3 regions of the Neobacillus sp. BP17 genome follow, and region 1 is predicted to be linked to each of the others. Evidence: riboswitches for the same ligand, from Rfam matches in the RefSeq annotation. Region 1 holds a riboswitch; each other region holds the start of a gene.

Evidence for each region. Region 1 has a riboswitch for thiamine pyrophosphate ahead of tenI (thiazole tautomerase TenI). Riboswitches for the same ligand answer to the same signal wherever they lie in the genome.
Region 2: it holds a riboswitch for thiamine pyrophosphate, as region 1 does, so the genes downstream of both, thiT (energy-coupled thiamine transporter ThiT) here and tenI (thiazole tautomerase TenI) in region 1, are expected to answer to the same signal.
Region 3: it holds a riboswitch for thiamine pyrophosphate, as region 1 does, so the genes downstream of both, thiC (phosphomethylpyrimidine synthase ThiC) here and tenI (thiazole tautomerase TenI) in region 1, are expected to answer to the same signal.

The regions. Positions count from the first base shown of each region.
Region 1 covers NZ_CM184198.1:424,152-434,383, reverse strand. Annotated here, with positions in the region: gene AC4QJR_RS02150 (Na-translocating system protein MpsC family protein) at 1-441, opposite strand, end outside; gene AC4QJR_RS02145 (ATP-binding protein) at 656-1,732, opposite strand; gene AC4QJR_RS02140 (thiazole biosynthesis adenylyltransferase ThiF) at 1,988-3,007, opposite strand; gene AC4QJR_RS02135 (thiazole synthase) at 3,004-3,771, opposite strand; gene thiS (sulfur carrier protein ThiS) at 3,773-3,976, opposite strand; gene thiO (glycine oxidase ThiO) at 3,987-5,126, opposite strand; gene tenI (thiazole tautomerase TenI) at 5,101-5,745, opposite strand; TPP riboswitch at 5,856-5,964, opposite strand; gene AC4QJR_RS02115 (outer membrane protein assembly factor BamB family protein) at 6,087-8,255, opposite strand; gene metE (5-methyltetrahydropteroyltriglutamate--homocysteine S-methyltransferase) at 8,376-10,232, opposite strand, start outside.
Region 2 covers NZ_CM184198.1:1,396,648-1,406,879, forward strand. Annotated here, with positions in the region: gene AC4QJR_RS06655 (GNAT family N-acetyltransferase) at 127-681, opposite strand; gene AC4QJR_RS06660 (histidine kinase N-terminal domain-containing protein) at 829-1,956, opposite strand; TPP riboswitch at 2,173-2,281, shown strand; gene thiT (energy-coupled thiamine transporter ThiT) at 2,400-2,981, shown strand; gene AC4QJR_RS06670 (FeoA family protein) at 3,167-3,391, shown strand; gene feoB (ferrous iron transport protein B) at 3,391-5,394, shown strand; gene AC4QJR_RS06680 (FeoB-associated Cys-rich membrane protein) at 5,416-5,571, shown strand; gene AC4QJR_RS06685 (helix-turn-helix transcriptional regulator) at 5,682-6,137, shown strand; gene AC4QJR_RS06690 (transglycosylase domain-containing protein) at 6,266-8,305, shown strand; gene AC4QJR_RS06695 (ABC transporter ATP-binding protein) at 8,743-10,232, shown strand, end outside.
Region 3 covers NZ_CM184198.1:3,456,562-3,466,793, reverse strand. Annotated here, with positions in the region: gene AC4QJR_RS16705 (exo-beta-N-acetylmuramidase NamZ family protein) at 1-233, shown strand, start outside; gene AC4QJR_RS16700 (efflux RND transporter periplasmic adaptor subunit) at 571-1,851, shown strand; TPP riboswitch at 1,973-2,087, shown strand; gene thiC (phosphomethylpyrimidine synthase ThiC) at 2,233-4,017, shown strand; gene AC4QJR_RS16690 (serine protease) at 4,039-4,206, shown strand; gene AC4QJR_RS16685 (TetR/AcrR family transcriptional regulator) at 4,596-5,231, shown strand; gene AC4QJR_RS16680 (acyl-CoA dehydrogenase family protein) at 5,300-6,493, shown strand; gene AC4QJR_RS16675 (acyl-CoA dehydrogenase family protein) at 6,506-7,669, shown strand; gene AC4QJR_RS16670 (class I adenylate-forming enzyme family protein) at 7,784-9,301, shown strand; gene AC4QJR_RS16665 (MFS transporter) at 9,522-10,232, shown strand, end outside.

The DNA of each region.
Region 1 (10,232 bases):
CTTTAAACCAACCGGTCGTTTATGATAACGGGTCCCTACAAAATCAATCAAGTTAAACAGAGTCTTCTCAAAGTCTTCTTCCATTTTAACTTCATCACTAGATGGAACATTTTCTAACAGAATAATTCCTGTATTCGAATCATAATTCCAATCATGGAAAAAATGATCAATTCCCCCTCCAAATACTTTCGAAACTTCATGTTTAAACTCATTGATGACCGCATTGATTACGGCTGAACGAAAATTATGGACCAACATCAACTGATCATTTTCCAACAAGACTTCCTCTGCCGGCGTAATAAAGTTTCGCATGTATATATATAATCGGTTTCCTTTTGACATCATCGTACAAGTTTCTGGACCCTTACCAAATCTGCGCTTGAGGAGCTTACTAAATGTACTGCTAAGATATAGCAAATTCTCTTGTGTAGATTTACTCATTAACTTCTCCTTTCAGGAAAATAAAAAGACCTAACTTCTAGGAAAAGAAGTTAGGTCACGGCTAAGACGACTATTTTTATAGTTTCTTCCATTTACCATACAAGTGATTAGGATATATTTGTGCTGGTTATATATAACTGCCATAACTAATGACTGCAAGACATTAGACCCTAACATTTTAACACGATATTTCCCCAACTAGCAATCATTTAATTTAAGACAACATTGGTAAACTTACTTCGATACAGGTTCCCTTATTGCTGCTGGTAATATGAATTTTCCCCTTATGCTCCTCAATAATTTGAAAACTTACCGGCATTCCGAGCCCCGTCCCATGTTCCTTCGTTGTATAAAATGGTTCATTTATTCGGTTAATCATTTCGGGAGGGATGCCGCATCCTTGGTCGATGATTCGAATCTGAACACGCTTCCCCTTGGTAATGGACCCTTCTATTAAAATCCTGCCGCCATCTGGCATAGCCTCAATTGCATTCTTAATATAATTGATAAATACTTGTTTTAATTGATTTCCATCCCCTAAAATGGATTCTTCGAGGAAGCAGAACTTTTTTTCAACTTGAATATTATTTAATAACATTTGTGATTCCATTAATGATAGGACTTGATCCAATAAGGACTTAATCGGCAATTTTTCATACTTTTTTTTGATCGGTGTTGCCAGTACCATTAGTTCCTTGAGAATTACTTCAATACGCGTAACCTCTGACTCTACAATATCAAAATACATAGACTCCCCATGATAATCCCTAGCCATTAAATGTAAAAATCCTTTTATCGCTGTGATCGGATTTCGTATCTCGTGGGCAATTCCTGCCGCTAATTGGCCTGCAACCGCTTGCTTTTCCGATAGTAATTGTCTTTCTTTTTTAATTAGAGTGATATCTTTTAAAACCACATAAGACCCCACCACTTCCTTATTAAAGAGGATTGGAAATGTAGTAACATTTACATCCATTAATAATTCGGGTCTCATATTAATCTTTGCATCAAAATTTGTTAGTTTTTCCCGGCTCTTTTCGAAGAAGAACGTTTGTGATTCATTCAAACATTTGGAGAGGAATATATGACTCAACCTCATCTGTAATAATTCAGGTATGGAGCAACCTAAGAGAGTTTCGCAAACATCATTCACATACACCAATCGCCCATCCATATTTAGTATAAAGAATGGGTCTGCATTTTTTGATAAAACAGAGAAATCCTTATCCACATTGACATCGATATATATTTGAAGCAGAAAGTTTAGACGTTTTATCTCATCCCTCTCCATTTTCCCCCACCTCTCTTTAATTCTCATATAAAAAATCAAAAAGCCAAAATAAGCGTATAGTTTCTACGGCTTATTTTGGCTTAAATTCTAGCATCAATAGGTCTAGAGATTCATTGCCTATAAAAAGAGTTCACTGACCTTTTTCTAACACTCACAAGTAGACTAGAGCATATATCCCTATATCCACCTTTAATACTATACCCATTTGTAAAAATATTCAATTAATTTTTTCTGTTTAGTCTATTTGCTTTTTTATTAACCCAAATATTTATGGTATAGAGCCTTTGCTTTGGAAATATCCTTCGTTCCATGCACTAAAACCCTTCCGTCTCTAAAAACTACTAATCGGTGAGGATTCACAGTATACGATAAAAGGTAGGGATTTCTCTCCACGGCTCCTCCTCGAATCGCAAATAATTTTTCTAAAGCCTCCAAATCACGAACCATTGGAATCGCAGGACGAATCTGAACTGAATCTCTTCCACATAGGACGGCTGTCTTTGTTTGATTTTCGAATGATAAATAAGGGTAAGTACGTTCTTCCCCGCAAGAAGGACAATCCCTCTTTTTCAACTTATCTACTTGTATGGAACTATATTGGTTTTTCCATAAATCAAAAGAAACAAGTTTATTTCGCAATGAATCCAAGTCACTCACCAAGATTTTCAATGCTTCACTTATTTGAAAAGAAACGACCATGTTCACAGCTGGACTAATAATTCCAGCTGTATCACAGGTTAATCCTCCTAGAGGAACGGTCTCTACTAAACAAGAAAGGCAAGGTGTTTTCTCAGGAATGATCGTGTAGGAGATTCCATAACTTCCAACGCAAGCACCGTAAATCCAGGGGACACCATACATTTGGGATACATCGTTAATGATCATTCTTGTTTCGAAATTATCCGTTGCATCCATAATAAGATCAACGTTTTTGGCCCAGTCTTCCAGCTCTGACACAGAGGCATCTGCAATGATTGCCTCTATTTTCACAGAAGAGTTAATCGCTGTTAAGCGGTTTTTGGCCGCTATTACTTTAGGAACTCGATTTTTGGCATCTTCCTCTGTATATAACTGCTGCCGCTGTAAATTGGACCATTCTACATAATCACGATCAACAATGGTTAGTTTACCAATCCCAGCGCGGGCAAGTGCTTCGGCACATGCTGATCCGAGTGCTCCCATTCCAATTATGAGTACATGTTTATCGGAAATTCGCTGCTGCCCGTCTTTTCCAATGGGTGAAAAAAGTTCTTGTCGTGAGTACCGATTAATCACCCGATACTCATTCCTTCCTTTGGACTGCTTGCTGAAGCATATCTCTTTTTCTCGATTCGGCCAGCCTCATAGCCTAAACGTCCAGCTTCAATTGCTAGTCTCATTGCTTTTGCCATTTTTACCGGATCCTTAGCCGCTGACACAGCCGTATTTAATAAGACGCCGTCGGCTCCTAATTCCATCGCTAAAGCCGCATCGGCTGGTGAGCCAATCCCAGCATCCACAATAACAGGAACGACAGCCTGTTCGATAATAAAGCTAAGGTTTACGGGATTGATGATACCTTGACCAGATCCAATTGGCGAGGCCCCTGGCATGACAGCATGACAGCCTGCTTCTTGAAGTTTCCTAGCTAAAACAACATCATCTGAGGTATAAGGGAGGACAATAAATCCTTCCTTTACTAATTCTTCTGTCGCCTTTAGGGTTTCAATCGGGTCAGGAAGTAATGTTTGATCACAGCCAATCACTTCCACCTTAATCATATCGCAGAGGCCAGATGCTTTTGCTAATTTTGCGATACGGACGGCCTCTGCCGCTGTTTTCGCACCTGCTGTATTTGGCAGCAGCGTATATTTATTGGTGTCTAGCTGTTCTAAAAAATTGGGCTGACTTGATTCAAAAATATTCATTCGTCTTACCGCGAACGTGAGGATTTCTGCTTTGGAAACTTCCACTGCTTCCTTTTGGATGTCGTAGCTTGGATACTTTCCTGTTCCTAGAAACAAACGAGATTGAAAGGATAATGAACCTATTTTTAACATGTCAACCGCCTCCTACAAAATGGACTATTTCAATTCGATCTTTATCTGCTAATCTAGTACTTTGGTGATCTATTTTGGTTAAGATTTCACCATTTACTTCCACAACAATGACCTTATCCTGGATTTCATAATGTTTGAGAACATCTGAAACAAATTCAACTTCATCTGGCAATTGGATTAACTCGCCATTTAATACTACCTCCATGTTTGACCTCCTAACCTACCGTTTCTTTGTGTCTTTCTAGGTGAAATGCTGAAAGAAGAGTCGTATCTAGCGGTCTGTCAGCTAACAGGTCAGCTACTAGCTTCCCTGTAATAGGGCTTAATAAAATCCCATTTCGAAAATGCCCTGCTGCAACGAACAATCTCTTCCATCTTGGATGCTCGCCAATATAAGGGATTCCATCGCCTGTCTGCGGTCTGAATCCTGACCACACCCGCTCCCATGCTGCTTCCTTAATCTGAGGGACTAGTTGAGTCGCTCTTTCTATTAATGAAGCAATCCCTTCGGGGGTAACCTTGTTATCAAAGGTATTTTCAATCATGGTAGCACCAATATAAATTTCCCCATTGCGTTTTGGTACCAGATAACAGCGTTTGTCGGAAAAAATAGTCGTGTTAATAATCGGCTCCTCCGTTCGAACGGAAAAGCATTCTCCTTTAACAGGATACACGCTAATGTCCAGCCCCGATTCACGCATTAATTTCGCTGCCCAAGCTCCGGTGGCCACGACAACTTGTTCACTATGTATGACACCATTGGTCGTTTTAACCCCTTTAACCTGACCGTTTTCAAAAATAAATGAAAGAACCTCCGTATTTTGACGAATTTCCGCTCCGAAATAAACAGCCGCATTTGCAAACGCTTTTGTTAACTTTGCTGGCTGCACATGTCCATCGTTAGGGAGATACATACCTCCAACAACACTTGGTGCCAAATACGGTTCCATTTCTAGTAATTCCGTTGAATCCAGCCATTTTATCATTGGATCCCAATTCCTTTGATAGTTGACCTGTTTTTTTACTTCTATTGCTATTTCTTCCGTTTCTGCAATCTTCAGCATTCCTTTATTCACAAACTCGATATCAATTCCTGTATATTCATATAACTCACTTGATAGTGTAGAAAACATTGCTTGACTCTTTAATGCCAATTGGAATAAAGGACCATCTTGTTCAATCTCCGCTTGTGCTGCCAGCATACCAGCCGCCGCACTGGAAGCTTGGCAAGCCAATCTATCCTTCTCAATTATGATTACTTTTTTGCCCATTTTTGATAGTTGATAGGCAATAGAGGATCCGTTAATCCCCCCTCCGATAATGGCAACATCAAATGAATTTCCCACTTGTTCCATCTCCATCTCTTAATACATTTAAATAAGCCTTTACTGCTACTAATGGATCGCGAGCTTCTAATACTCCTGACATGACAGCGATTCCTTTTGCCCCAGCATCTAGTACCCGCCCTGTATTCTCGGGAGTTATGCCTCCAATGGCAATAACCGGAACCTCTAATTGTGTAATCCTTGATAATTCATCAAGACCTCTAGGGGGCATTCCTGGTTTTGATTGCGAAGGGAAGACATGACCGAAAAGGACGTAATCAGCACCCTTTTCTTTTGCTTTTTGTCCCTCCACGTAGGAATGGATGGAACTTCCTACCCTAAGCTGAGGAAAATTCCCTTTGACAATGGCTGCATCTAAACTATGAAAAGCTAATTGAACCCCGCCAGCCTTTGTAACTAAGGCAACATCCACACGATCATTGATGATAATCTTTAATAACGGCAGGTTTGTCATTGTTAGAAGTTCCACTGCTTGAAAAAGTTCCCTCGCTGTTTTTTGTTTTTCGCGTAAGTGAATCGCGGTTACATACGGATGAATATCCATGACAATTTCACATAGCTGCTCGATCGGCATTTGACCATTGGATATAATATGTAACTCTTTAACACTAGTTAAAATACAAGTCACCCCCTATAATCCAGAATCTGAAGCTCAATGAAATAAAGTGAAAAACAAAAAACCACTTCCTTTTGATAAGAAAGTGGTTGATAATTTGAAATATAAACATGATCCTTCAAATATCCATGTTTCCACTTCCCTACGCTGGTATAACCCAGATCAGGTTCATAGAGTCCCGAAGTATCACTTCAATCTCAGCCCTTTAAAAAGGCACCTCTAGCGGATTGTTATCTATTCATTTTTAAAAATTCCCTTGCATGGATAATGTTAACACGTCGATTAGAAATGTCAAATAAATTCTTTTTATACCTTTCATATATTCTGATCTCTCACCTATGCATGGAAAAGGATTATTTTACTATGGTTAGTTTTTGGCCAATGTAGATTGGTTGATTAGGATCGAGGTTATTGGCTTTAACGATGGAGTCAATCGTAACCCCATTCTTCTGGGCAATCTTCCAGAGAGAATCGCCCGCAACAACGGTGTAAACAACAGTTGATACCGTTGGGAGGGTTACAGTAAATTTTGCTACATACCCAGAATCCAAAGTACTGCTGTCTTTCTTGTATTCGATTGAATACCAGTCTCCGATTGCGGAATAAATTTTTATATCTGTATTCATCGGAAGCACAATCTTTGTATCATACTGAGTTCCAGGATTGGTTCTAACATTGACGTTTGTCCTTGTCCTCGCCTTTTCGATTGCTTGAATCTCCTGATTGGATGGAACTTTAATTAATGGTTTGGAGACATATCCTTTCAGAACCGCACTGATAATCCTGTACTCAATTTGATACCAATCACCCGTTTCTCCAGTTATCACCACTTCTGAACCAGCAGGGATTGTTGTTAGGATGGTGCTTTGAGTGGTGGCTGCCGAGCGTAAGTTGGAATTTTTCAAGGTTAAACCGAAACCTTCTGTAATCAGAATGGATTTGTCACGTGCTGTATATTCATTCTTATTCCCAGCAAGATCGGTGAGTTTTACAATTGGATAGTAATTTCCACGGATTACATTAAAGCCACGGCTGTTTTTTCCATCCCAATAAAAATTCGCTGTCCCCTTCAAGTAGCGTCCTAACCAAGTCTGAACTACCCAGCCGCTTTCATCAACAATGGTTACCTCCATATCTGCCGTTTCACTTATGGTGATGGGAATTTTAATTTGGTTCTTTCCATCCTGCATAGAAAGCTGACTGACTGCTGGCAAATCGATCGTTGCCGTTGGCTTTTCTGTATCTAACTGGGATGTTTTTGGCACAGCGTACGTATATAGAAATTGATTCGTCTCTGTTACAAAAATGGTGTCCTTGATGACGCCGATTGGGCGCAAGCCAGACGCGCCTGTAGTAGGTGTTAGTTGAAGAGTGGAATAAATAAGCTGACCATTTGCGCTATTAAAGAATTTAATTTTGTTGTAATTTCCCAAAATAATTCTATCGGAGGCTACGACCATTCCACTTGCCCCTTTAATGGTCTGAAGTCCACCAGCAACAAATTGTTCTGCATACAAGGTCTTCCATTTCTGTACTCCGGTATTTTTGTCTACCGCGATAATATTGGCCTCATCAAGAACAATTAAGGAATCACTCACTACAGAAAGAGGCTGTGTAAACATACCCGTAGGGCTAAACTTCCATAATGTTCTTCCACTTGCAGCATCTAATGCCCAAATATTTCTTGTTGCCGCCGGTTTCGTTTCGAAGTAAAGCTTTCCATCTTTATAGACTGGGGCCCCATAAATAGGGAGGCTTGAATCCAGATCAAATGTCCAAAGCACCGTGCCCGTCGATGCATCGAATGCATACATTTTGGATGTCATTTGAACTGGATTCCGTATATTTGCAAACAGTCGATTATCACCAGCAGCGAAAACCCCTTCCAACCGCTCTTGGAATTTAAGGGGATAACTCCATCTCTTTTTACCCGTAGTTACATCTACCGTACCAATTGCATCGAAACCTTCGGTAGTTCTCGTTAAATAATATAAGGTATTCTGGTCAATTAAGAGACGATTCGCAAAGCTATCAACGGTCCAAAGTGTCTGTGGAGAGGTACCGTTATCCTGTATCGCATAAATTTTAGTCATCGTTGAAGTGTAAATCACTCCGTCTCTTGCTATCAAGTCAAGAAACCCATTCTGCTCTTCTATTGAAAAATTCCATCTCTCTTTATAGGTATCTAAGTCAGTGGCAGAGAGTACTTTTTTTGAAATCCGTTCCGCCGAATACAGCTGATTGCGATTTACACTAAACAACGCAGAAGCGTTATTAAAGGGATCTTTCTTTAACGTCAATAACGTCAAATCAGCAGGCAAGGCGGCACTAGAATAATTGGTATTTCCTTGGTCAGCTAAATGCATTTCCCAGTTTTGGTCATCTGCCCTTAGGTTCTGATTCCTTAGAAGTCCCTTTAATTCTTTTATTCTTTTTCTTAATTGTTCATTTTGAGCCTGTAATTGCTTGTATTGTCTATAAATATCTGAAGAATTATTTCTATAATCATGATGGAACATCATTTGGGAACATCACACCTCCATTATTGTGCTTGCATCATTTTATGCACATTTGCCTAGGTGGTGATGTTTAATTAAACAACCCAAAGAGCCTTTCCCAAAAATGGAAAAGGCACTTACAGTTTAAATCGTTTGACACTGCTGTTGGCGGAGTTTCCGGGCTGCTGTCACCAAATTTTTAAGCGATGCAATGGTTTCTTCTTCATGACGTGTTTTTAAACCACAATCAGGATTCACCCAGAACTGTTCTTTTGAAATAACCTCGACACTATCTTTTAATATCGCACTAATCTCTTCTACACTGGGCACTCGTGGACTATGAATATCGTACACTCCTAAACCAATCCCAAGTTCGTATGGATTATGCTTAAGAGATTGAATCAACTCTCCATGACTTCTAGACGTTTCGATGGAAATAACATCTGCATCAAGGGCACGAATAGGCTCAATAAAGTCATTAAACTCGCAATAACACATATGGGTATGAATTTGCGTTTCATTTTTCACACTGGAGGTGGCTAACTTAAAGGCATTAACCGCCCACGCCAAATATTCCGACCATTTTTCTTTACGTAATGGCAATCCTTCACGCAATGCAGGTTCATCTACTTGAATTATCGCAATGCCTGCATCTTCTAACGCTTGAATCTCTTCTCTCAGCGCTAAGGCGAGTTGGCTGGCTACTTGTTCACGTGAAATATCATCACGGACAAAAGACCAATTTAAGATGGTGACAGGACCTGTTAACATCCCTTTCACATACTTAGACGTTAATTGCTGGGCCGCTTCTACCTCCTTCACGGTCATTGGAGCGACCCACTCGACATCACCAAAAATAATTGGTGGTTTTACGCAGCGTGAACCATAGGATACCACCCATGCCTTTTCTGTAAAAGCAAACCCTTCTAGTTTTTCTCCAAAATATCCAACCATATCCGTTCGCTCAAATTCACCATGGACGAAAACATCCAGTCCAATCTCTTCTTGAATTTGAATCCAACGAGCTGTTTCACCCTTCAAGAACGCTGCGTATTCAGCGTCGGTGAGTTCCTTTTTCCGCCAGGTTGTGCGTGTACGTTTTACTTGATCCGACTGAGGGAAACTGCCAATCGTTGTGGTTGGAAAATCTGGTAAATTTAATGCCACCTTCTGTAGAGGCTGGCGTTCATTAAATGTCAATGGACGGGCAAAATGTTCGGGTTTTACTTGTAATTCAAGCCCCTTCACCCGTGCATTTTTCCTCGCCTCATGCTGCACTAATGCTTGGGTTGCTTTCATACTTTGTGACACACTCTTATTTCCTGCCCACGCCTCGTCACACACATAGGCTGTTAACTGTGTCAGCTCTACAATTTTCTCATCAGCAAATGATAGAGCATTTTTTAAAGTGGCATCTAAGCGAGTTTCTGCCTTCGTTGTCACAGGTACATGCTGTAAACTACATGAAGACTGAATCCAAGCTTCTTTTACACCGCTTAATAATAAAATAGCTTTTATATTAAATGCTTTTTCAGCCAAATTCGCCCGCCAAATATCCCGTCCATTTACGATGCCAATTCCTAATACTTTGTCTTGTGGGAAGCCGTGTTTTCGAAGTGAAGCCATATTCTCTTCAGAACCATGGATGAAATCAAGTCCAATCCCCGCAACCGGTAAATGAGATAGCTCTTCATACACTGATAGTCCTTCAAAATAGGTTTGTAACATGATTCGGGCAGCTGGTACTTGTTCTGCTAATTGTTTGTAAATCTCCTGGACTAGTTTTACATCATCTGCTGTAAGTGAAAGGACCAAAGCGGGTTCTTCCACTTGAATCCACTGAGCACCTGCATTTACAAGTTGCTGCAATACTTGTGCATAGAGCGGCAGGAGTTTTAAAATAAACAATGCTTTCGATTTGGCATCGTATCCTTTCGCTAATTTCACAAAAGTAAAAGGACCGATTAAAGTAGGCTTTGTCATTAGACCTAATTCCTGTTT
Region 2 (10,232 bases), 970 kb from region 1:
AAGGTATGCCACCTCACTTCCGTTGGTCTCTAAACATTATTTCAAAAAAAAAATCTATTAGCAAATCGAACAGAAAAAATGCTGCCAATTCGGCAACATCCATGAAACTGATAGTCAGTTTTTTATTTAAATAAGAACTCGTTTGTTCCAGTCCCGGGCAAGCATACTGTAAATAAAAAGGTCATGAAAGCGGCCGTATAATTGTTCGCCTTCTCTAATGATACCTTCTTTTATAAAACCAAGTCTTTCAGGTATGGCACGGCTTTTTTTGTTTTTGATACCACAGCGGATTTCAACACGATTTAAACCTAATTGGAAAAATGCATAGTTAAGCAGGAACTGAACGGATCGAGTCATTATTCCATGACCTTCTGCCTTTTTTGAAAGGTAATATCCGATACTTGTCATTCGGTTGTGCCAATCTATTTGTTGTAAACTAATTGAGCCTACCAACTCACCTTTATAGACGATCCCCACATTAAATCCACTATTTTCTGCAAATTGATTTAGCCATATCGGAATAATGGATTCAAACTGATATGGGGATTTCATGCTATCCACCCATGGCAGCCATTCACGCAGATGTTCACGGTTTTCCTCCACCATTTGATAAAGACTTGAAGCGTGATGTTGTTGAAATAGCTGGAGTTCAATATCATTATCAACCCTTAATGTAAACATTAGTCAAATCTCCCGATAAAAAATTTTTAGTTCATCATATGCAAAGCAGGTTGTTATCGGGAAGACTTAATATTAAGAAATAAAAAAATCCCTGCTTTATATAAAGTGGGATTGGTTATTCTAGTATAAAATTACTTGTATATAAGTTTAGGTTAGGGCTGCAACCGGTAAGAGAATCGAGAATGTAGTTTTATCTGGAGATGATTCACATTCTAAATTTCCCTTATGTTTTTCAATAATTTCCTTGCAAACAAACAAGCCGAGACCTGTACCTAGTTTTTTCGTCGTAAAAAATGGTTCGAAAATAGATTTTCTAAGTTCAGCAGGAATCACAGGCCCATTGTTGGAAATATTAATTTTGATGAACTGATGTTGTAGACTGCTATTGATCTCGATTGTAGGATTCGGATTCTCAGCATGATTCAAAACATCAATCGCATTAAAGATGATATTAATTAATACCTGTCTAATTTCATCTGCATACCCATTAAGAGTAATATCTTCACTGAGTTCTTTTCTTATTTTTACTTTTCCATCAAGTATGCTTGGATATAGGAAGTTTAAGACTTCCTCTACTAATGTATTTAAATTGAAGTTATCCTTTTCTTTACCAATTAACTCCTTTTTTGACAGAAGGAGAAATTGTGATATACGAAAATTAAGTTGATCCAATTCACTTGAAATGATATCTAAATATTTCATCTCCGGATGATCAGCTTTCAGTAATTGGATAAATCCTTGAACAGATGTCAAGGGGTTTCTAAACTCATGAATAAAGCTTGAGGTCATTTGCCCAAGCAATGTTAATCGATCCTGATGTGTAGAATCAATGTGCATTGTTTTTTCTTCAATAATTTTGTTTTTTGCTTCTGAGTAATGGGAAACAGCATAGTATAAAAATTTATCAAAACAAAAATTTACATTGTTTAATGCTTCCTGCATGGCTGCCCATGGAATCCCAGTAATGCTTAAATGGCTGTATAGAACTGTTCTGCCAAGATTAACATTATAAACAAAATCACCAAGGTTAATATCAGCCAAAACTCTTTCTTCCGATACTTCAATAGCAAGTTTTTCAATTATGTCTAAAAGGTCTTTTTCCGTCATTTTATGCATATTAAGTAAAACATCGAGAAGAGCCTCGCCGTTTTCGTGAATTTTTAACTTAAAAGGATCCGTATTAGTGGTAACAATGGCATTTTCCCAATCTTGAATTAATTTCTGTTTATTTTGATTGAAAAAATCAATTAAATCTGTTTGGTTTTCCGTGAACATGCCGTCTTCCCCCTATGTTATTGACAAAAAACTCCTTACTGTACTTATTCGAGGCATAAATAGAAATTCCTCCTTTATTTTAAAATAAAAGTCTTGAATTTTATTCATATAGTCTTAATTACTGATTCGATTAGGTAATTATAACGACAAGAAAGTATATTTACCTTGTAAATGTGAATAAAGAAGAGTATATTTTTTTCTATGGAAACAATTGAATACTTCCACAGGGGGAGCTGCTATTCTTGCGGCTGAGAGTGAACGGTTACGTTCTGACCCTATGAACCTGTTAGTTAACACTAGCGTAGGGATGTGGTTTGCCGATTATGAAAGCAATGCAGACAATCCTTATCGTCGTGCATTGCTTTTTTTGTTCTTTATTTTATTGCACATCTTGTAATAGGAAGACTTCTAACGAGTCCAAAAAGATAATTGGGGGAGACGTTGTGAATCAAAAAAGAAGCAACACATTATTTATCGCTGAGGTGGCAGTTTTTTCTGCTTTAGCTTATTTATTGGATTTTCTAGCCGGAATTCTATCTTTAAAGATATGGCCACAGGGAGGTTCGGTGTCAATTGCCATGGTACCTATCTTCTTAATTGCTTATCGTTGGGGGATAAAAGGCGGCTTGTTAACAGGATTTTTACTAGGTTTATTGCAGGTTATCCTTGGATTCGCTCAAGTATACACATTCTTACAAGGATTTATTGATTATTTTCTTGCCTTTTCAGTTGTAGGGTTAGCGGGTGTCTTTACTGGTCTGGTGAAGGAGGCGATATCCAAAAATGAAAAAGGTAAGTGGATGACATATGTGATTATCGGTGCATTCTTAGGAAGTGCCTTAAGATACATCTGCCATGTTATTTCTGGCATCGTGTTCTTCGGTGAATATGCGCCAAAGGGACAGCCGGTGGCCATTTACTCACTCCTATATAATGGAACATTCATGCTGCCAAGCTTTATCATCAGTGCAATCATTATCATCATTGTAATGAGTGCGGTACCAAAGAGATTATTTTCAAAATAACATTTATAAGTAATACGAATGGAAAAGGGCTTCAAGCTCTTTTCTATTTTTTTTGTAAAGTGATTGTAGTTGATTCTAGAAAATTCTTCAAACTTTTGACAAATTTATAAGCTTTTTAACTCAAAAAAAGTGTTAAAATACAAGAAAGATAATCATTCTCAATTAGTGGAGATAGGGTGATATACATGTTTGGTTCATTAAAAGTAGGAGATAAAGGGAGAATTATTGATATTTCTCTTGTAGGTCACCTGGTACAAAGACGATTACTTGACTTAGGGATTACTGAAGGTTCTAAAGTGTGTGTAAAGTGTGTCATGCCATTTGGCGGTCCAATTATGATTGAATCTTGCGGACAATGTGTGGGTATTCGCCGTAGAGAAGCAGTTCGAATGAAAGTGGAGAGAATATAATGGACATCGCACTTATTGGAAATCCTAATACTGGGAAAACTTCATTATTTAATAATCTTACAGGTTCCTATGAGTATGTTGGTAATTGGAGCGGTGTCACCGTTGAAAAAAAAGTTGGCGTTTTTAAAAATAATATTGGTCATTTGACTGATTTACCTGGTGTGTATACACTTAATCCCTTATCGAAGGATGAAGGGGTAGTTACATCCTTCTTTCTTAATGAATCAGTGGACCGCCTGCTAAATATATTAGATGCTTCACAATTAGAACGAAATTTACATCTAACCTTCCAATTGCTTGAGTTTGAAAAACCAGCATTTATTGGACTTAATATGGTCGATGTAGCAAATAAACGCGGAATTCAAATTGATACATCTAAACTTTCTGAGCTTCTCGGAGTACCGGTTGTTCCTGTTGTGGCGAGAAATGGAAAGGGCTGTGATAAATTAGTTGATGTCATATCGACTCAATCAATCCAGCCTGCTAAAAAGAATCTTGTTTACTATGGTAAAGAGGTAGAAGCTGCAATTGTTGCTTTGACGGCTGAGATTCATGGAAAAACCAACCTTTCTGGACGATTTCTAGCTATTCAATATTTTGAAGGTAATGAATATGTTAGAAACTATGTAAATATTATTGTTGGCGAGAAAAAGCTTAATGATCTAATTGTTAACTTGGAGTCAATCTTACAAACACTTTATAATGTAAAATCATTAGCAATCTATATTTATCAAAAAAGAAGAGAAGCAATAGAAAAAATCGTTGTCGAAGTGGCCGTAAAAAGTAACTTTGACATTCCGCTTTCTGAGAAAATTGATATGATCGTTACCAATCGCTTTTTAGGAATGCCTATTTTCTTACTGCTTATGTATGTCATGTTTATGCTGACTTTTGATTGGCTCGGAACACCATTATCTGATGCTTTGGACGGATTTTTAACAGGGCCCATTACGTCAGGATTTGAGTCGGTTTTAACCGCCATTCATGCTTCAAATTTTATTCATGCATTAATTATTGATGGTTTAGTTGCTGGGGTAGGCGGCGTACTCGTATTTGTGCCGCAAATTTTTATCCTATTTTTCTTTATTTCTTTATTAGAAGATTCCGGGTACATGGCCCGTGTTGCATTGGTAATGGACCGAATTATGGAGTCAGTTGGGTTAAATGGGAAGGCATTTATCCCTATGATGATTGGCTTCGGTTGTAATGTACCAGGAATAATGGCTGCCAGAACAATAGAGACACCACGGGAAAGGCTGGTTACCATATTGCTTACCCCTTTAATGTCTTGTTCAGCACGATTACCCGTGTATGCGTTATTTGTTGGAGCTTTTTTTGCAGGAAATAAGGCTTTAGTTGTGCTAAGCCTATATGTCCTTGGGATTGTAGTTGCATTGGTCTTAGCTAAGATCTTTTCGTCTACATTACTAAAATCGGAAACTTCATTATTTGTTATAGAACTGCCCCCTTACCGTCTTCCCCAGTTTCAATCACTGTGGAGGAGTACTTGGGATAAAGGAAAAGGGTTTGTTAGAAAAGCTGGAACATTTATTTTTGCGGGTTCTGTCTTTATCTGGTTATTATCTTATGCTGGCCCCAATGGTTTAAAGGTTGACATGGATGATAGTTATTTAGCCGCGATTGGGAATATGATTGCCCCGATTTTTGATCCAATTGGATTTGGAACATGGCAGGCATCCGCCTCGTTAATTACAGGGTTCTTGGCAAAAGAGGCCATTATATCTACCATGAATATTATTTATTTTGTTCCGAATGATGCAAGTTTGCAAGGGTTATTGGCGAACTATTATACTCCGCTTGCTGCCTATAGTTTCATGGTTTTCATTTTGTTATACATCCCATGCCTTGCGACAGTAGCAACGATCTATAAAGAAACAAATTCAAAAAAATGGACAGCTTTTTCTATGATTTATGCATTTGCAATTGCTTATGTGCTTTCTTTGATCATCTATCAAGGCGGCAAATTGTTAGGACTTGTTTAATTCTAGAAAGAGGTGGAGCAAATGATTGCCAATATATTAATTGGAGCAGCTATTTTTGGATATGCATCATGGGCTTTAGTTAGGTTTATTAATAAATCAAAAAAGGGAAAATGCGGGGCATGCGATTTGAAAAATTCATGTTCTAGCAATTGCGAAATACCACCTAAATCCCTATAAATAATTGAAACTGTTATCTAAAAAGATAGCAGTTTTTTGATGTTAGGATTTGAAGATATAAACAAACTAGTGTAAAATTACACTAGTTGTAATTGAAGGAAGGGCTTAACTTGACCAGAGATGAAATTATAATGCAGGTTTCTGAAAAGCTTCGCCTTATACGGACGGAAGTTGGCTATACACAGGATAAAATGGCAGACATTATTGGTGTTTCTAAGAAAACACTTGTTCAAATTGAGAAAGGTAGAGTTTTAGCCAATTGGTCTACTGTCGTTTCGATTTGTGCACTTTTTCGTGAAACTGAAACAGTCCAATTTTTATTTGGGAATGAGCCGCTGGAGGTGTTAGAAACGGTTGCCCGCGAAGGGATAGATATTCGGAAGTCAAAAACGCTTGGCGGCCGGATTTGGTGGAGAGTTGTATCGAAAAAAAACGGGTATATTCTTCAACAAAATATTCTCAGTAAACATTTTCGGATTTTAGATGAAGAAAATTATCGGATCTTTAGCAGTATTGATGAAAAGGTGTCAAAACACCGTTTTAAAGAATTAACGAAAAATGAATAAACGACAGAAAAAAGATGGGAATCCGCCATCTTTTTTCTTTTTTTTGGAATACTAAATATTGTCATAAAAACTTTCCCTATCTACGAAAATTAACCAATGATAGATTACTGATAAAGGATGTTTTTCAATTGGTATTAAAAGAGAAAATTAGGACTATATTTAATAACTTGAAAAAGTGGCACTTGCTCCAAATTATAGTGCTTTCCATGTTAATCATTATCTTAAGTTTTTTTGGACTACTTTATTATTTTTCTAAGGATGCAGATATATCAGGACTTAAGAACGAACTGCCACAAGCTACCGTGTTTTATGATGTGAATGGGGATATAGCTAGTAAAGTGTCGGCGAATAAAAATGAAGGTGTCTCTATTAAGCAGGTTCCTAACTCAATGAAAGATGCGATTGTTGCGATTGAGGATCGTCGATTTTATCAACATAGCGGTGTGGATTTGATTGGGACATCAAGGGCGCTCGTCCGTGACTTAAAAGCTAGAGGAATGGTTGAAGGAGGCAGTACGATAACGCAACAATTAACTAAGAATACACTTCTCACTTCACAAAAAACCTTAAATAGGAAAATGGAGGAAGTTTTTTTAGCACTACAGATTGAGCGGGAATATTCAAAGCTAGAAATTTTGCAAATGTATTTAAATCAAATTTATTTTGGTAATGGTGCATGGGGGATTAAAAAGGCTGCGAGCAAATATTTTGCCAAAGAGGTTAAAGACCTTTCAATCAGTGAATCCGCATTACTTGCAGGACTAATTAAAGCACCATCTACCCTGAATCCTTATGAGCATATGGAAAAGGCGACTGAAAGGCGAAATCTAGTATTAGTACAAATGAAGAAACAAGGATATATTTCCGATTCTCAGTATGAAAAAGCCATACATGAAGAAGTAATTTTGAATGATAAAGGCGATGACCCGTTCCGAGGCAAGTTTCCATACTATGTTGATCAGGTTTTAGAAGAGGCTATAAACTTATATGGATTATCACAGGATGAATTACTAACAGGCGGCTATCAAATCTTTACAGAGCTTGAACCTGAAATGCAAACAGCCATGGAAGAGACTTATCAAAATGATTCTTTATTCCAAGAAGGAATAGATATCCTTGTTCAAAGCGGTGGTATCCTCCTAGACCCCAAGACAGGTGGGATTAAGGCAATTGTTGGCGGCAGGGGAAAACATACGTTTAGAGGTTATAATCGAGCTTCGCAGTTAAAGGCTCAGCCTGGTTCCTCCTTTAAGCCATTAGCGGTTTATACACCTGCATTGGAGGAAGGTTGGAAGATGACTGATATGTTAAAAGATGAACCAATGACATTTGGGAGTTATCAACCAAGTAATTACGATGATCAATATTCCGGTCAGGTGCCCATGTATGAAGCTGTAAAAGAATCTAAAAACGTTTCCGCGGTTTGGCTATTAAATGAACTTGGGGTTGAAAAAGGATTAGATTCCATTCAGCGGTTCGGAATTTCATTGGACAAAAATGACCGTAATTTATCCCTTGCCTTAGGTGGTTTACACAAAGGTGTCTCTCCTTTGAACATGGCTGAAGCTTTTTCTGTCTTTCCTAATAACGGAGTGAGAATGAAGGCCCATGCGATTAAAAAAATTATTGATGCTGACGGAAAGGTTGTGGCTGTCTGGAAGGCAAAAAAAGAAAGAGTCACAACCAAGGCCGTAACCGATAATATGACGACCATGCTCCTTGGTGTAGTAGAACAAGGTACTGGTAAGGCTGCACAAATACCTGGCAGAGAAACGGCAGGAAAAACTGGTTCAACTCAGGTTCCAATAGAAGGGATAAACGGCCTGAAGGATCAATGGTTTGTTGGGTATACCCCGCAGCTGGTTGGGGCGATCTGGGTTGGCTATGATAAAACAGACAAAGATCATTATATCACGCCTGTCAGTAATAAAGGTTCAGCAGTTGTTTTTCGGGAAGTTATGACGAAAGCCTTAGCGAATGCGCCTGCTGAAAGCTTTAATGTCCCGCATATCTCCACATTGATTGAAAAGAAAAAGCAGGAAGATGCTGCTAAGAATCGGTTTAATTTTCAAGAGAATTTTACTAACGAGGTTCAGAAATGGGAGGAGAAATGGAATAAACAAAAGGAAAAATGGAGAAAAAAATGGAATGATAAGGGAGGGCATTAATATTCCTCTAGGTAAAGAAAACTATTTGAGACAATTCAGAAAAATGGGAATTGACAATTAAAAGAACTGGTGATAACCTACAAAGGAAGAAAAAAGGAAAGGGAGGGTTACAAAGATGACTAATTTCAATCACGTTTCTTTAACAATTAAATATTTGAATGTAACCTGTCCTGAAGAATTTTCCTGTTAATTTATCAATGTGAAGAAATTGATTAATGACAAAAACACAGGTTACGTTTTCTTTAATACGTGACGTGTGTTTTTTTGTCCCTTTTTTTAAAAAGGAGGCATACTGCACTGTTGCGGTATGTCTTTTTTTATAGTTCAAAACAAATTTGAGGGAGGAAATATGGATGAGGTATTTGGCAGGGTCTTGGAAGGGAAATACAGCAGGAGTAATAGATGGCGGATAGTATAACATAAGGGGGAAGTTAGTTATGTTTGCGGTTTTAAAAAAATTAAGTTGGTTCTTTAAAGAAAATTGGCAGCGATATGTCATTGCAGTTACACTATTAATTTTAGTGGGTATATTGGATGTGATTCCGCCTAAATTAATCGGATTGGCAATTGATGATATTCATGTGGGCAGTATAAGTCATAAGAAAATAATACAATATCTTGGTATTCTATTGGCAATCATGGTTTCATCTTATGCAATAACCTATGTCTGGATGTACCGACTGTTTGGAGGAGCCTTCCTTGTAGAAAGGAAACTTAGGTCCCGGTTCGTTACTCACTTACTAAAAATGACTCCGATATTCTATGAAAAAAATCGGACTGGAGATTTAATGGCGCGTGCGACCAATGATTTAAAGGCCATTTCAATCACAGCAGGTTTTGGGATTCTGACACTTGTAGATTCAAGTGTATGGATGCTGACATTACTGTTAACAATGGGAATTTTAATTAGTTGGAAGTTAACACTGGCGGCAATTATTCCGTTGCCAATTATGGCGATTTTAATGCAAATGTATGGAAAAAGAATTCATACTCGCTTCATGGAAGCCCAAGATGCGTTTGGTGAACTGAATGACCGTGTACTTGAATCAGTCGCAGGAGTTAGAGTTATCCGTGCTTTTGTTCAAGAAACCGCAGATAGCAAGCGCTTTCATCAACTTACGGAGGATGTCTATCACAAGAATATTAACGTTGCAAAAATTGATGCATTATTCGACCCAACGATTAAGGTGCTTGTTGGTATTAGTTATCTAATTGGCCTCGGGTATGGTGCTTATTTAGTATTCCATCAATCAATTACATTGGGCAATCTTGTGTCGTTTAATGTATATCTAGGGATGATGATCTGGCCCATGTTCGCAATTGGCGAGTTAATCAATGTGATGCAGAGGGGGAATGCTTCACTTGACCGCGTTAATGAAACACTTAGCTATGAGGAGGAAGTGGTCAATCCTCTAGACCCTGTTTCCATAAAACGTGCTGATCGAATTGATTATCGAAAGGTAACTTTCCGTTATCCCTCTTCTAAGAATGATAACCTAAACCAAGTTGATGTTATGCTGTTACACGGGCAGACATTGGGTATTGTTGGGAAAACAGGCTCAGGAAAGACCACCTTTATTAAGCAGTTATTAAGACAATATCCACTAGGCGATGGAGAGGTAACCATATCTGAGGTATCTTTAGAGGAGCAAACCATAAATCAAGTTCGCGACTGGATTGGTTATGTGCCTCAGGATCATGTACTGTTTTCTCGCAGTGTGAAAGACAATATCCTTTTTGGCAGGAAAGATGCAAGCGAAGAGGAATTAGAAGAGGCCATTGATTTAGCGGCATTTCGAAAAGATCTTGCCCTTCTTCCAGAAGGATTAAGTACGCTCGTTGGAGAAAAGGGTGTGGCCTTATCAGGAGGGCAAAAACAACGGATCTCCATAGCGCGCGCGCTGATCAAAAATCCAGAAATCCTAAT
Region 3 (10,232 bases), 2.7 Mb from region 1:
AGCCGTTTGAAACAGGATTGTATATCGTAAAAACAATCCATGATATGTATCCAAACGATTTCCAATTTAGAGCACCGAATGCAGCAGGAATCTCCTTCTTTGATAACCTTGTCGGTAATGGTTCGATCCGTGCTGATATTGAAGCTGGCAAATCTATTGAAGAAATAAAAGCTGCATGGCAGGCGGGTTTAGATGAATTTAACGGGGTTCGTGAGAAGTATTTATTATATTAATAGGTGTGAGTGGGCCTTCTTTTTAGGAGGCCTCTTTTTAATACGATTTATCCTTTAAGAAAAAATCAAATTATATTATGGACTAAACTAGTAAAAAAACTATTACGATCTTCCAGTGATTGACGAAACCATTTTATTATTCTGCCTAGTGGGGGAATTACTGACAAGAACCTAAATTATATCGCAAGTACATTAATTACAAGAGAAGTTCACGGGACAAAAAAAGTAAATTACTCCTTGAACCTTTCTTTAAAAAAATGGACAATAGATATTAGTAGTTGGGTTCAACACTTTATTGCAATATTCGCTATATATCTATTACGTAAGGGGTAGGGTTATGGAAACAGCAAAAGGAATTGGTGTAGAAAATGAACAAGTACGTACCTCGCGTCAGAAGAAATGGATTTTACTTGGGGTCCTTGTTCTTTTATTCATTTCTGTTATGTTAAGCATAGCTGTTATAGAAGTTAAAAAAAGTAAATCTAAGCCGTTAGTGTTAATAAAACCAACAGAAAAAATATTTACTAAAACAAAAACAGTGTCAGGTCGTGTTGTACAAAGTCATGCTGAAACGATTTATTTAAATGTAACAAAAGGATCTATACAGGAAATTTTTGTGAAAGAAGGGGAAACTGTTACAAAAGGACAAAAGCTCTTTTCTTATGAAGGATCAACAGTCGCGGCTGAGCTAGGACAAGCAGAAGTAAATAAAAACCTAGCAGAAACAAGTGTTACTCAGATGAAAGAGCAAATCACTTCATTAGAGCAGGATATACGAGAAGCTGAGTCAACCTCTACAACCACTACAACAGATACAACTGATACAACAGATACAACTGATACAACCAATACCACTGATGCAGTTGATACAGCTAACATAGATACTAAAGCTATCACGATCCAGTCAATTCAAGCTGAACTAAATAAAGTAAAAGCTGAGCTCCGTGCAGCAGATCTAAATGTAGAAAAATATACGTTGCAGGCTGAAAAGCTAAAATCTGAGCTCGAAACATTAACTGTCATCAGCAACACTGCTGGTGTAATATCAAACCTGAACCAAAATGTAGGTCAAGGTTTTCGAGCAAAAGAAAATCAGCAACTAGCAATCATGCAAATCGCTTCAAATGATCCGTTTCAAATTGAAGGAAAGCTAACAGAAGCCGAAAAAGCAAAAATTACATCAGGCCAATCTATTACAGTAACTTCTAATGTAGTAGCCAATAAGAAATGGAAAGGAAAAATTTCGGAGGTTAGTGATTATCCTACATATAAAACAAATGCAAATAAGAATAAAGATATACAACAAGAAACTAATCCATACTATTCCTTTAAAGCAAGTCTAGATTCACAAAAGGGCCTATATCCTGGCTACAATACCATGCTAGACGTAGTAGTGCAGTCAAAGCAGTTGCTAGCAGTTCCTGAAACGAGCATCATGGGCTTTGGAAAATCCACCTATGTATATGTACAAAAAAAAGGAAAGATTCAGAAACAAAAGGTAGAAACTGGTCAAAAAGGAGGCAAATGGGTTGCCATACTTAAGGGTTTAAAGGAAGAAGACAAAATAGAAGAAAACCCATCCTGGATTGTTCGCCTTGGTACATCTCTTTTTGATTAGTATTTTACAGGTAAATTATGGTTCATCCTAAACATAATATCGAAACACGACTATATTACTATAATTAATATTATGTATTTCATTTTAACCGATACTCATATATAATGTAGCTTAATTGAATATAAATAACTAGGGGTGTCCAATAAGTTGGGCTGAGAAAGAAACACGCTGAAGTTTCTTGACTCTTGGGACCTGATCTGGATCATACCAGCGTGGGGAAGTTAGAATAGACAATCTTCAATGCAACTATACTTCTGCATACATTTTAGCCGGGTCCAACCATTTATGGTCCCGGCTTTTTGATGTACTTTTATACGCTTATTTACTTGTTATGTTCTGTATCTCGTCCTTTATATTCAAAAAAAAAAGGAGAGATTTATTATGTCAACGACTGCATTAAACGAACAAAATATTTCCATCATGTCTAGTTTTCCAGGAAGTAAAAAAGTATATGTAACAGGCTCGAGATCCGACATTAAAGTACCAATGCGTGAAATTGAGTTAAGCCCTACTACGGGAACGTTTGGTGAAGAGGAAAACCTTCCTATTCGCGTGTATGATACAAGCGGTCCTTATACGGATCAGAATTATTCTGTTGATATTTCAAAAGGCCTTCCTGCCATTCGAAGCACATGGATCCATGAACGAGCAGATGTTGAAGAATATGAAGGTCGAGAAATTAAGCCTGTAGATAATGGGTATAAGGATGAAAAAGATCCTCGTGCCAATCATAACGTGTTTCCGGGTTTGAAGCGCAAACCATTACGTGCAAAAAAAGGAAAAAATGTTACACAGCTTCACTATGCAAAAAAGGGAATTATTACTCCTGAAATGGAATTCATCGCAATAAGGGAAAATATGAAACCTGAATTTGTGCGTGATGAAGTTGCAAAGGGTCGAGCGATTATTCCTTCTAATATCAATCATCCAGAGTCAGAACCTATGATAATAGGACGTAATTTTCATGTTAAAATTAACGCGAATATCGGTAACTCTGCTGTTTCATCATCCATCGAACAAGAGGTTGAAAAAATGACATGGGCGACACGCTGGGGTGCTGATAATATTATGGACCTATCAACAGGTAAAAACATTCATAAAACAAGAGAATGGATTATTCGAAACTCAGCTGTTCCTGTCGGCACCGTCCCCATTTATCAAGCACTTGAAAAAGTAAATGGTGTTGCTGAAGATCTTACATGGGAGGTTTACCGTGATACCTTGATTGAACAAGCGGAGCAAGGTGTTGATTACTTCACAATTCACGCTGGTGTTCTTTTACGATATGTTCCACTAACGGCAAAACGGTTAACAGGTATTGTATCCCGCGGTGGTTCAATCATGGCACAATGGTGTTTACACCACCATAAAGAAAGCTTTTTATATACTCACTTTGAAGAAATCTGCGAAATAATGAAATCTTATGATGTTGCATTCTCTTTAGGGGATGGTTTACGTCCTGGGTCTATTGCAGATGCGAATGATGAAGCGCAGTTTGCAGAATTAGAGACTCTTGGAGAGCTAACAAAAATTGCTTGGGAGCATGATGTACAGGTGATGATTGAAGGACCAGGGCACGTACCGATGCACCTAATTAAAGAAAATATGGATAAACAACTAGAAGTGTGTCAGGAAGCGCCATTCTACACACTTGGACCTCTTACAACTGATATTGCTCCTGGTTATGATCACATTACATCTGCTATTGGAGCTGCCATGATTGGTTGGTATGGGACAGCCATGCTTTGTTATGTAACGCCTAAAGAACATTTAGGTTTACCGAATAGAGAGGATGTTCGTGTAGGGGTTATTACTTATAAAATTGCCGCCCATGCTGCTGATTTGGCAAAAGGACATCCAGGAGCACAAAAAAGAGATGATGCCTTATCAAAAGCTCGTTTTGAATTCCGTTGGAGAGATCAGTTTAATTTATCTTTAGATCCTGAACGAGCGATAGAATATCATGATGAAACTTTACCTGCGGAAGGTGCAAAAACAGCTCATTTCTGTTCAATGTGTGGACCAAAATTTTGTAGCATGAGAATCTCTCAAGATATTCGTAATTATGCGAAAGAAAATAAACTTGATACGAAGGAAGCTATAGAAACAGGTATGAAGGAAAAAGCTAAAGAGTTTAAGGAATCTGGAGGCAGCATATATCAGTAACTTTCTTGGGAGGTTATACGGATGAATGTTCAAAAGATTAAAGAGGAAATTACCCAAATGAAAACTAGCCTTTCTTTTTTAGAGGGGCGTTTAAAAGAGATTCAGCAAAATTGTGATCATCGTTTTGATGGCGATCAATATTATGAAAAATGTTTGAAGTGTTATAAGGTAAACGTATTATATTATTAAACAAAAAACTCGAAAAAAACACTCTCAACAAGAGGGTATTAAAAAGACAGCCATGTAGAGGCTGGGACATAACTAGCTTCAAATAGTAAGAAAGGTGAATGTGAGTACGCTCATATTCACCTTTCTCTATTTTTAGGGTGTTAATTCTTCAAATACTTTAGTTGTTGGCAGTGAATTTTCAGAGGTGGGTTTTGTCCAAGTCTCCTTTTTGTTTATTATACACTTGACTAAACAGTAACAACACTTGTATTTTGGGGGACTGATCCCAATTTTCCGAGACACAAATAATTTTCTAAAATTTTAGAAAATTATTTACAAATGGAAAACCAGTACTTATAATGAGAATATGAAAAGTGATTCAGGTTTTAATTTGGAAGAAGGTGAATAGGATGGAGATGAAAAGTGATTTAAGTCCAAAAACAAAGCGAGGCGAGAAAACAAGAAGAAAATTATTAGATGGAGCAGAAATTGTCTTTGGGAAGTATGGGTATTTTGAAAAAGGCATCGTAGAAATCACACAGGAAGCAAATGTATCGTTAGGGACTTTCTATAACTATTTTGAATCCAAATATGATATTTTCGCTGAACTTGTTGGTGAAATGCAATTCCAATTATATGAAGCGATTCGAGAAGAAACTAAAGGCGTCAATAATCGAATTGAGAAAGAAAGAAAAGGGTTTAAAGCATTTTTCCAGTATCTGAAAGAGCACCGTTACCTTTATCGAATTTATAAACAAACGGAATTTGTGGATGAAGAACTACACAAAAAGTATTTTGATGACACAGTTAAGAGATATTCTCGAGGCCTGCAAAAAGCCATGGATAAAGGGGAAATCAAGCAATACACTCCAGAAATACTTGCGGTGTCTTTAATGGGGTTACTGGAATATGTCGGAACGAAGTGGATCAATTGGGAAAACAAAGAAATTGATGATGCATTAATTGATGAAGTCATTGATTTTATCCGCCATGGACTCGCCGTAGGGCAAAATGATTCATTCCTAGATGGAATTTTTGATCAATAAAGTAAGGGAGCAAGGAATCTGCATTTGATGGATAAATAGTCATTCTCAATATAAAGGAAGGTGGAACCATGGATTTTTCATATACGGCAAAAGAAGAAGCATTTCGACAGGATTTAAGAATTTGGCTAGAGAATAATTTGCCAGCTGGTTGGCTGGAAGGCAATCGAACACTGCCTGTTGACCCGGAAGAACAAAAAAGATTTCTAAAGGAATGGCAGCAAAAGTTATTCGAGGGCGGCTGGTCAGGAGTATCTTGGCCAATAGAGTATGGTGGCAGGGGTGCAACATTAATTGAAGAAGTGATTTATGAGCAGGAAATGGCAAGAGTTAGTGCGCCGCCAATTATTAATATCGTCGGAATCAATATGATAGGTCCTACTCTCCTCCAAATTGGAACAGAAGAGCAGAAGAAACAATACATCCATACAATCTTAAGTGGTGAAGAAATTTGGTGCCAAGGATATTCTGAACCCAATTCCGGATCAGATTTGGCTTCGCTTCAAACGAGAGCTGAAAAACAAGGAGATCAATGGATTCTTAATGGGCAAAAGATCTGGACGAGTTATGCACACTTCGCCGATCGATGTTTCGTATTAGCTAGAACTGATAACACAGGGAAAAAGCATCAGGGAATCACAGCTTTTCTAGTCAATATGCATCAAGAAGGGGTAGAGGTAAAACCCATTCGTTCCATTAATGATAAATGTGATTTTAACGAAGTCTTTTTTAATGATGCGGTTGCGTACGATGTGGAAGTGGTGGGTGAAGTGAACCGTGGCTGGAAAGTAGCGCTCGCATTGCTGAGTTTCGAACGAGTAGGTGTTGGAAGACAGATTTTCCAGCTTCAACAGCTTTTTGAAGAATTACTTGAGATGACCAAAACTATCAAAAAGAATGGGGAGCTATTAATAAAAAATCCATCTATTCGCCAGAAAATCGCGATGTTTCGAACAAAATCTAAAGCTCTGTTGCTGAATTATTATCGCCATTTAACCCAAATTATTCAATCCAACAAACCTGGGGCACTAGGGTCAATGGATAAAATTGAAGTGAGTGAATTGGGGAAAGAGATGTACAAATTTGCGATGAGTATTCAGGGAGCCTCAAGTATCTTATGGAAAAAAGATGCCCCCATAGATGATAAATGGCAGCAAGGATTTTTACGTTCGCGTGCTTACAGTATTGAGGGAGGAACTTCTGAAATTCAAAAGAATATTGTGGCAGAACAAATTCTTGGCTTACCAAAAGATATCAAGTTTTGAGGAGGTTTCAAAATGGAATTTGACTTAAATGAAGATCAGAAGATTTTTCAGGAGTCGATTCGGCAGATTCTTGAAGCAAACGGTGATTTAGCACTGACGCGCAAGTATACAGAAGGGGACTGCACCCTATTAGATCATATCTGGGATGAGTTGGCGAAATTAGGTTACATGAGTATTGCGATTCCAGAAAAATATGGCGGACTTGGTTTAGGACCACTCACACTCGTTCCGATATTAGAAGAAATGGGAAGAGTGGTATTGCCAGGGCCATATCCTGAAACCGTTGGGTTTGCCGCCCCTATTATTGAGGCCTATGGGACGGACGAACAGAAGAATGTGTATCTCCCCAAAATAGCTGAAGGAAAGCAGAAATTCTCATTAGCATTTGTCGAACCAGGGGGAGAATTCCTGCCAAGCGACATTCAATTCAAAGCAGAAGTTAGCGGAGGTGCATATATACTAACTGGCGTAAAGACACTTGTTCCACATGCTGATTTTGTAGATACGCTGATTGTACCTGTACGAACAAATGGTACTGACGGAGAAGATGGGATAACGATCTTGATGGTCGATTGTCATGATGAGAAAGTACATGTTGAAACACTGGTTAGTATGGATGAAACGAGAAAAGTAGCAAGGGTGACATTTGATCACGTGGTGGTCTCGCGCGAGCAGCAATTAGGAAATAGGGATGAGGGTTGGGAAGTATTACAGTCCGGATTTGATTATTTAAATGCTGCCTGGTGTTCAACCATGGTAGGTGGAATGGATCAAATCGTCAAAACTATGACAGAATACAGTAATACCCGTGAGCAATTTGGGCAGCCTATTGGTAGATTCCAAGCGATTAAACATAAAATTGTTGATATTTTATTAGAGTTAGAAAGTGCTCGTTCGTTATCCTATTATGCCGCATGGGCGTTGGAAACCAAATCAGAAGAAAAGGATGAAGCGATTTGCCAAGCGCGTTCCTTCATCAATGAAGCCTTTATTCGGGCAGCCAATCAAAATATACAAATCCATGGAGGAATGGGGTTTACTTGGGAATTTGACTGTCATTTCTTTTTAAAACGGGCCATGGCTTTGGAGAATTATTTAGGAAGAGTAGAAGCATATCAAGAGAAAATCATCAATCTATTAACGAAAGAAAAACAAGTCAATATATCAGTAAGCTGAGAAATGAAAGCGCTTCATAGAATCAATGGAAGATTCCTATTTAACACAAAAAATGCTATTTTATTAATCTATTTTACTATTATCAAACATTGAGATGAATAAGGAGTTGGGATAATGGCTTTTAACCAAAATATAGGTCACTGGATTGCTTGGTGGGGAGAGGTATCGAAGGAACGAGAAATGCTCGTATTTAATGATCGGCGAATTAAATATCGTGAGTTTAACCAAAAGGTTAATCGAGTGGCCAACTCCTTAATAGAGAACTTCGGGATTCGAAAAGGGGACCGAGTGGCTGTTTTGTTAAATAATTCTGTTGAATTCCTAGAGATTGTCTTTGCATGCAGTAAAATTGGTGCTCGCTTTGTACCTTTAAATGTACGATTAGCAGGCAGGGAAATTAGCTTTATCATTAATGACACCACTCCACAAATTATTTATACCCAATCCAGCTTTGCTCGTCTTTTTAGCGAAATTGAAAATGATATTTCTGTTAAAAACATTATCAATGTTGAAGGTAGTGAATATAAGTACCTTGCCAGCTTAGCTAGTGATGCGGAACCAGCCAATCAAGCCACATGGGATGATGATTTTGCCATTCTATATACATCTGGAACAACAGGGTTACCTAAAGGGGCACTTGTTTCACAGAGAAATGTACGGGAATGTACGTATAATATGATGACAGTAGAAGGCTATACGGACAAGGAACGCATTTATATTAACCTTCCGTTATGTTTTATTGGGTCTCTTGTACCATTAACCATGCCCGTCATTCATTCAGGTGGAACAATTGTCTTAGACCATGAGTTTGATCCGCAAGTCACCTTAAAGATGATTGAACAAGAAAAGATCACCTTCCTCCGCGGGGTCCCTACGGTGTTCATCTCATTAGCTAAACATTCAGCCTTTGATAGTACCGATTTTACTAGTGTGAAAAGGATCGTTGTCGGCAGTGCACCTGTGCCTATCTCGTTAATCGAACTCTATCGGAATAAAGGGGTTATGTTCGTCAGCGGATATGGGTTAACGGAAGGGACTGGCTACAATATGATGTCGATGGATGAGGACAAAATGAATGGCCTCTATCCTCTCATTGGGAACGAAGTAAAGGTAGTCAATGAACAAGGGCAGCCAGTGGAACCAGGAGAAATTGGGGAGTTATTAATTAAGGGACCAACCGTATTTGGCGGCTATTGGAACAACCCGGAGGCAACCGCTGAAACGATAAAAGATGGCTGGCTACATACGGGAGATATGTTCAAAATTGATGAGGATGGCTCTTATTTTATCGTTGATCGTAAAAAGAATATGATTATCAGCGGCGGATTAAATATCTATTGTTCTGAGGTAGAAAATGTCCTTTATAGTCACCCCGCGGTAAGTGAAGTTTCCGTCATTGGTGTTCCGCATGATCATTGGGGGGAAGCGGTTGTTGCAGTCGTTATACCAAAAGAAAATCAATTGATTGAGGAAAGAGCGGTTATCAAATACTGTCGTGAACGACTTGCCGATTACAAGTCACCAAAAGCAGTCATTTTTGTAGATAGTTTACCATTTAACGCCGGTGGAAAAGTAGTAAAAAGAAAATTGACTGAACAATATCAGGATTTATTCGTCAAACAAGTGAAATAGCTTCGGGAATTTGAGTGTTAATAGTTTTCTAAAAATAATTCAGAATATTAATAATCTTTAGAATGGGATAAATAAATGTTGGAATCAGCCTACAAAAAGTCCAATAAATGAATATGTATTTCGGGATTGGCAGCAATGACATCAGAATTTCCAACCAATCATGATGCTCTTCAAGTGAGATAAATGTTAGTACTACTAATATTATTCGAGGAGGATTTGAATGAATTCTGTAGATGTTAAAAAAGTGATGGGTGAATCAAAATTTAACCGTAATCATTTCGTAGTACTAGCAATATTGGGCTGTATTTATATGTTTGAGGGGCTTGATGTCATTCTTTATGGTTCAGTCATCTCTAAGGTCATGGAGGACTGGGGATTAACAGCCGTTCAAGCAGGGGCCATTGGCAGCTATGGTTTAGGGGCGATGTTAATTGGATCACTTGTATTTGGACCACTTTCTGATAAGTGGGGAAGAAAAAAGGTTCTTTTATGCACTACCGCTATATTTAGCATTTCAACTTTTTTTATGGCCTTTACCCCAGGAATCCTCTCGTTTAGCATTTTTCGAATTATTGCTGGTATCGGGTTTGGTGGAACTGTACCCATTGTTTATTCACTAGCATCAGAGTTTTCTCCGAATTCTCATAAAGGGACGATGGTGGCAATTGTGAGTAGTTTCTTTTCGTTAGGTGGAGTAATTGCTTCTCTAGTGGCCATATATATTATTCCTAGTTTTCATTGGCAAAATGTTTTCGCAGTAGCGATTATTCCTATTCTTTTATTTCCGGTTATTATCAAAAAGCTTCCTGAATCACCGGAATTCCTTGCAATAAAAAATCAAACTGAAAAGTTAAATCAGATTTTGCCAAAATATAATCCTAATTTTGTCCCTGCCGCAAATCAAACTTATATTCTTTCTAGTAACCAAAAG